DNA from 2 places in the Marinobacter sp. Hex_13 genome. Region 2 is predicted to be linked to the other one. Evidence: riboswitches for the same ligand, from Rfam matches in the RefSeq annotation. Region 2 holds a riboswitch; the other holds the start of a gene.

Region 1 (3,413 bases), on a different contig from region 2:
CGCCGAGGGCAAGACCGTTGAGCTTGAGCAGGAGATCGACCGGTTCAACGCGGATATTCCGTCGCTTCGCTCCTTTATCCTGCCCGCAGGCAATGCTGCGGCTACGCATCTCCACCATGCCCGCACGGTAACGCGGCGTGCTGAGCGCATCATTGCTCAGCTACAGGAAGAGCAGGACATCAGCCGGTTGGTGCTGGAATACATGAACCGGCTGTCCGATTTGTTGTTCGTTCTTGCCAGACACGCCAACAACCAGGGTAAGGACGATGTGCTTTGGGTGCCGGGTGAATAATGCTGGCCCGCGACCAGGGTACTGAAGCGTGAATTTGTCGCCGCTGGAACATGGTGGCCGGTTACGCGCCGCCGCGAAGAAGTGGGCGATTCCGCTGGATCAATGGCTGGACCTGTCCACCGGTATCAATCCGAGTGGGTGGCCGGTTCCGGCGATCCCGGAAGAGGTCTGGCGCCGCCTGCCGGACCCTGACGATGGCCTGGAGCAACTCATCAGGCAATGGGTAGGTGCGCCGGACGCCGCTGCTTGTATGGCCTTGGCCGGCAGCCAGGCGGCAATCATGCACTTGCCCCGTATACGAAAGCCGTGCCGGGTAGGTGTGCCCTCTCCGGGGTACCAGGAGCATGGTCACAACTGGGCTGTTGCCGGCCATCGGGTGATCGAGATTGGCAACGACCAGCGAGAGGACGATGACGAAAGTTGGCTGGACGAGCTGGACGTGCTGGTGTGGATCAATCCAAATAATCCCACTGGCCAGGTTGTTGATCCGGACCGGTTGCTGAGCTGGCATCAGCGGCTTCAACGTCGTGGTGGGTGGCTGATTGTAGACGAGGCGTTCGTCGATGCCACTCCGGAACTCAGTGTCGGGTATGCGACCGACAGACCCGGTCTTATCGTCATGAGATCCCTGGGTAAGTTTTTCGGCCTGGCGGGCCTGAGGGCCGGAGCTGCGGTGGGAGACCCGGATATTATTCGCCGATTGGGCGCAATGATCGGGCCCTGGTCAATCAGTGGCCCCGCGCGATTTATCATGGGCCAGGCGCTGGCGGACGCTCAGTGGCAGGCCGCGACGATGGAGCGGCTGCACAGTGAAAGCCAGCGGTTGGCGGACTGCCTGTCGCGGCATGGCATTGAAGGAGCCGCAGGAACGGTGCTCTTTCGATACGTTCGGCATGGCCAGGCGGCGGACATTGCAGGCGAGCTCGCACGGCGAGGAATCCTCGTTCGGGAGTTTGAGAACCCTGCCGCATTACGGTTTGGATTGCCCGGTTCGGAACCGGAATGGACCCGGTTAGAGCAGGCACTGTATTTAAGCCATCTGTATTGATTTAGCACATAAGGGCTGCTAGTTTGGCGCCCGATTCGATGAACACCGTGTTCAGGTAACGCTTTTTTGCGGTATCCCCGCCGGAAAGCGTAAAACGGGAAGTCGGTTAAAGTCCGACGCTGCCCCCGCAACGGTAAGTGAGCTAAAGGCAATCGAAAAAGCCACTGTGCGTCATGCATGGGAAGGTGATTGCCCCGGACCGGCCCATCGGCTGATCCACTCGCAAGCCCGGAGACCGGCCTGAATACACACCGGAAGTTGCGGAGGGCGACGGCGGTGGGAGAGTTGCGTCGGTCTCACACCCGTACTCTGACTCGTATCCTGCCTCCCCAATCTCATACTCAAACTCCGCAACACAATAACCATCACGCGGGTGCGCGTGGTTTGCCAGCGAGTGTTGATTATGAGTTGTCCGAAGTCTTTGCCGGTCCTGTTTTCCGGCCTCCCCCTTGTGTTCCTGCCAGTTTCCAGTGCGCTAGCCGACGAAGACATAATGGTCTCGGCACTTGACCCCATTGTTGTTACGGCCACGCTTGGTCCGAAGACCCGGGGCGAAAGTGACTCATCGGTCACGGTGATCGATGAAGAGGCGATCGAACGCTTGCAGCCTCAAACGTTCGACGAGCTGCTGATGGGCCAACCCGGCATTGATATCACCAGCAACGGCTCGTTCGGTAAGAACACCAGTGTCTACACCCGGGGTACCGGCAGCGAATCCACGGTTTTCCTGGTGGACGGCATTCGTTTGCGCTCGGCCACCAGTGGTAGTGCTGCCTGGCAGTATTTCCCGCCGCAAATGGTGGAAAGGGTAGAAATTGTTCGGGGTTCCCGCAGTAACCTGTACGGGGCCGATGCCGTGGGCGGCGTTATCCAGGCCTTTACCCACAGCGCCGAAAAGGGCCGCGAGGGATGGGTTCAGGCCGGCGGTGGCAACTTCAATACCCAGGAGTATGTGGCCGGGACGGCCGGTACTGAAGGCCGGATGACATACAGTCTGAGCGCAAGCCATCTGGAAACTGACGGCACGGCCATCGTTGAAGGGGGCGAAGACAAGGGCTTTCGTAACACCTCAGCCCTGGCGTCCGTTGCTCACCAGTTCGACTCCGGTGGGGAAGCCGGCGTTGTCCTCATGCGTGCCCAGGGCAATACCGAGTTCGAGGGCGGTGATACAGATTTTGCTATCCAAACCGTTGGTGTTCGTCTGGACGCGCCGATCAGCGACTATTGGCGGAGCCGTATCCTGTTAGCCGAATCCATTGATGAGCAGGATACACGGGACGAATTTGGTGACAGCACCTTCGACACCAAAACCCGCAGTGCCCGTTGGGAGAACCAGATCAGTATCGGCCGCCATGAGTACATCTTGGGCGGTGAACTCTTGATGGATGAAGTAGACAGCACCACCGACTTTGACGAAACCAGCCGCACCAACGCCGCTGTTTTTGGTCAGGCCCTGCTGAATTTCGGTCCGACGGACTTTCAGTTGAGTTTGCGCGCCGACGATAACGAGGCTTTTGGTCGTGAGGAAACCGGTGCGATCGCCATGGGTGTCGATATGGATCGCAACCATAGAGTAAGGGTGAGCTACAGCACATCTTTCCGGGCGCCCACGTTCAATGACCTCTACTTCCCGAACTTCGGCAATGCGGATCTTCAACCGGAAACCGCAGGTAGCGTGGAGCTTGGTATTGGCGGAAATTACGCCCGTTGGTTCTGGGATGCCGCGATCTATCAGACAGACGCTGATGATCTGATTGTATTTGTCTTTAGGGACGGTCGGTTCGCACCATTCAATGTTAACGAAGCACGCATCAGGGGGGTTGAGCTGAGTGCTGGCCTGGAATTGGACGAATGGACCGTGCAGGCTGGGGCCTCGGTAACCGACCCCCGCGACCGTGAGACCGACAATAGAATTCGTCGCCGTAGCGCGAAACAGTTCCGGGTGGATCTGGATCGGGACTTCGGCCGAGTGTCGTTGGGAACCACCGTCAAGGGCCAGGGGTATCGTTACGACGATGCCGAAAACGAAGAGCGCCTCGCCGGCTTTGTCACTTGGGACCTGCGGGCAAAGTG
Region 2 (3,413 bases):
TGTCGTTTGGCGAGAACAGGGTCCAGTCCTGATCACTGCGCATGCGCTCGATCAGCAGGTCCGGTACCCAGCTGGCGGTGTTCATGTCGTGGGTACGACGACGCTCATCGCCGGTGTTCTTGCGTAGCTCCAGGAACTCCTCAATATCCAGGTGCCAGCTTTCCAGGTAAGCGCACACGGCGCCCTTGCGCTTGCCGCCCTGATTCACCGCCACCGCCGTGTCGTTCACCACTTTCAGGAATGGCACCACACCCTGGCTGCTGCCGTTGGTACCCTTGATGTGGGAGCCCAAAGCCCTGACTGGCGTCCAGTCGTTACCCAGGCCGCCGGCCCACTTGGACAGCATGGCGTTGTCACGGATGGCACCATAGATACCCTCCAGATCATCCTGAACGGTGGTGAGGTAGCAGGATGAAAGCTGGGAATGTCGGGTACCACTGTTGAACAGGGTTGGCGTGGAGGCCATGTAGTCGAAGGACGACAACAGATCGTAGAACTCGATGGCCCGGGCATTGGGGTCATCTTCCTGCAACGCCAGGCCCATGGACACGCGCATGAAGAAGACCTGGGGCAATTCCAGCCGGTCACCTTTCCAGTTGAGGAAATAGCGGTCGTAAAGGGTCTGCAGGCCGAGGAAACCAAACTGGTGGTCCCGCTCCGGCTTGAGGGCAGCACCCAGCCGCTCCAGGTCAAACGCCGCCATGGCTTCGTCGAGCAGTTCGTAGTGGATACCCTGCTCAATGAAGGTGCTCAGGGCCTGCGGGTATATTTCCGCCAGCGGCAAACTTAGGGGCAGGCTCAAGGCGGCCGCGGTTTCCAGCCTGAGTTGTTCCAGCAGCAGACGAGCGGTTACGGCACTGTAGTCCGGTTCCTGCTCGATGCGGCCGCGGGCGGTCATGATCAACGCAGACAGCACCTCTTCCTCAGCGATACCGTCGTACAGGTTCCGCAGCGCCCCTTCCACCAGGGACTCGCCATCGATGCCCTCCAATTCCTGGCTGGCACGCTCCACCTGGACTTTCATCAGCCCCAGATCCAGCGGCGCGACCTCACCGTTGGCTTTTTTCACCGTGAGCGTGGGATGGGCCTCCACCGGCGCCAGGCTGGCCCGCTCCTGGGCATGAGCCTCCCGGTAGAGCACATAGGCGCGGGCCACTTTCTGCTCCTCCGCCCGCATCAGCGCCAGTTCCACCTGGTCCTGGATATCTTCAATGTGCACCTTGCCGCCGGCTTTCAAGCGTCGGCTGATGGCCTGCATGACCTGATGGGTAACCTGTTCCACGGAATCGTGGATACGGGCCGAGCCTGCCGCTTCATCGCCTTCGACGGCAAGAAACGCTTTGGTCACGGCAACACTGATTTTGCTGACATCGAATCCAACCAGGGCGCCATTACGTTTAATAACCTGTAGGGAGGCGGTGCTGGTTGAGGCAGATTGGCCGGGCTCGGCCAGGATGGCAGTGGACATGTCGGTTCTCCTGAGTACGCGTTTATGCCAAGACCTTCGCGTACGCAGGGGCGAGCATTGCTCTGAACAGAGACAACGCAAAACCGATCTGCTCACCTTGATACGCGAAGGTGCAGTTGTATTCCCTGGCAGGTCTTCGGACTCAGGGGCGTGAACCTGTTGGCTCGGCCTTGCGTGGCGACTTCCCGGCATTCGCCAGTGTCTTTATGCCACGCTCGTTCCCCAATACCGCTGCGCGTCAGTTCCGGAGTCTCACCGGATTCCCGGTACCACGATCATCGTGATGAGGGCGATCTGTGATTGATCAGCCTTTGATCACTATATCTGGTACTAAGCCAAGGATATAAACACTATATAGACTAAGATAAATCGCAACAAGGCACTTTTTCGACGGTTACCGGTCAGTAAACGAACCCATAGGAGCATCCCATGACACCGCTACCGAGATACCTGACGGCCGCCCTCGCACTTTCGTTGATGGCCGCTTCGGCCCAGGCTGACAGCACGGAAAACTCACTGATCACCGCGTTTTCGACCATAACGTCCCTGGAAGATGGCTGGGAACCGATGGAGTTTCCGAAGATAGACCGCCACAGTCGCTATCAGTTGACCGACGACGACGGCGAGCAGGTGGTCAAGGCCACCACGGACAACAGCGCCTCCGGGCTGATAGCCAGGGTGTCCGTCGAACCCGGGGATTCATTGATCCTGCGCTGGCGGTGGAAAGTGTCGAACGTCTATGAGCAGGGAAACGCCCGTAAAAAGGAGGGCGATGACTACCCTGCGCGAATCTACGTGGCCTTTGAGTTCGAGCCGGACGAAGCCGGCTTTTTCGAGCGCGCCAAACGCAAGACCGTGGAAGTGGTGTTCGGGGAGGAACTGCCGGGCAATGCGCTGAACTACATCTGGGCCAACCGGCTGCCGGTTGGCGAAATCATTGCCAACCCGTTCACCGATACCACGATGATGGTCGCCGTGAACTCCGGCGTCACCAACACTGGCGAATGGGTCACGGTAGAACGGGATATCGTTGCGGACTACCGCAAGGCCTTTGACCGCGAGCCACCGAAGCTGGTGGGCGTCGCCATCATGTCGGATTCCGACAACACCGGAGCATCTGCCACCGCCTGGTATGGCGATGTCAGCTTGGTCAAACCAGATTGATGACGCAAAACAGGCCCACCGCACCCATCACGATGGTATAGGGAAACGCCATCACAACCATCCGCCCGTAGGACAATCGCACCAGCGGAGCGATTGCAGACGTCAGCAGGAACAGAAACGCGGCCTGGCCGTTGGGGGTAGCCACACTGGGCAGGTTGGTGCCGGTATTGATGGCGATGGCCAGCTCCTGAAAATGCTCGTAGTCGATACTGCCGGCGTCCAGCGCCTGTTTGATTTCACTGATATAAACGGTGGCTACAAACACATTGTCGCTGATCATCGACAACAGCCCATTGGCAATAAAGAACATGCCCGGCTGCTGGTCCTGCGGCAGGCTGAGCACAAAATCGATGATCGGCTTGAACAGGTGTTGCTCGTGAATCACCGCGACGATGGCGAAAAACACCACCAACAACGAGGTAAATGGCAGCGACTCCTGGAAGGCCTTGCCGATCTGGTGCTCATCGGTAACGCCAGTGAACGAGGTGATCAGGATAATCACCAGAAGACCGATCAATCCCACCTCTGCCAAGTGAAATGCCAGCCCAACAACCAGCACCAGGGCCGCCATTGCCTGCACCCACAGAGCAGCCTGGTCGGCTTTCGTGCGCTTGGTGCGCTCGTTGTCAGCAAACTCTTCCAGTACCTGGCGGACAGGCTTGGGCAGCCGGGCGCCATACCCAAACCAGCGCAGCTTTTCCAACAGCCAGCAGGTGGTCAGGCCGGCCACCAGCACCGGCAGACTCACCGGCGCCATGCGCAGGAAGAAACTGACAAAGTC

The links. A riboswitch is a leader RNA that binds a small molecule or an ion and turns the genes downstream of it on or off. The one in region 2 is predicted to bind cobalamin.
Region 1: it holds a riboswitch for cobalamin, as region 2 does, so the genes downstream of both, AXW11_RS19890 (TonB-dependent receptor plug domain-containing protein) here and AXW11_RS11825 (ribonucleoside-diphosphate reductase subunit alpha) in region 2, are expected to answer to the same signal.

The regions. Positions count from the first base shown of each region.
Region 1 covers NZ_LSMM01000088.1:8,845-12,257, reverse strand. Annotated here, with positions in the region: gene AXW11_RS19900 (cob(I)yrinic acid a,c-diamide adenosyltransferase) at 1-292, shown strand, start outside; gene cobD (threonine-phosphate decarboxylase CobD) at 321-1,340, shown strand; cobalamin riboswitch at 1,388-1,588, shown strand; gene AXW11_RS19890 (TonB-dependent receptor plug domain-containing protein) at 1,834-3,413, shown strand, end outside.
Region 2 covers NZ_LSMM01000045.1:20,947-24,359, forward strand. Annotated here, with positions in the region: gene AXW11_RS11825 (ribonucleoside-diphosphate reductase subunit alpha) at 1-1,468, opposite strand, end outside; cobalamin riboswitch at 1,579-1,772, opposite strand; gene AXW11_RS11830 (DUF3047 domain-containing protein) at 1,898-2,632, shown strand; gene nhaB (sodium/proton antiporter NhaB) at 2,619-3,413, opposite strand, start outside.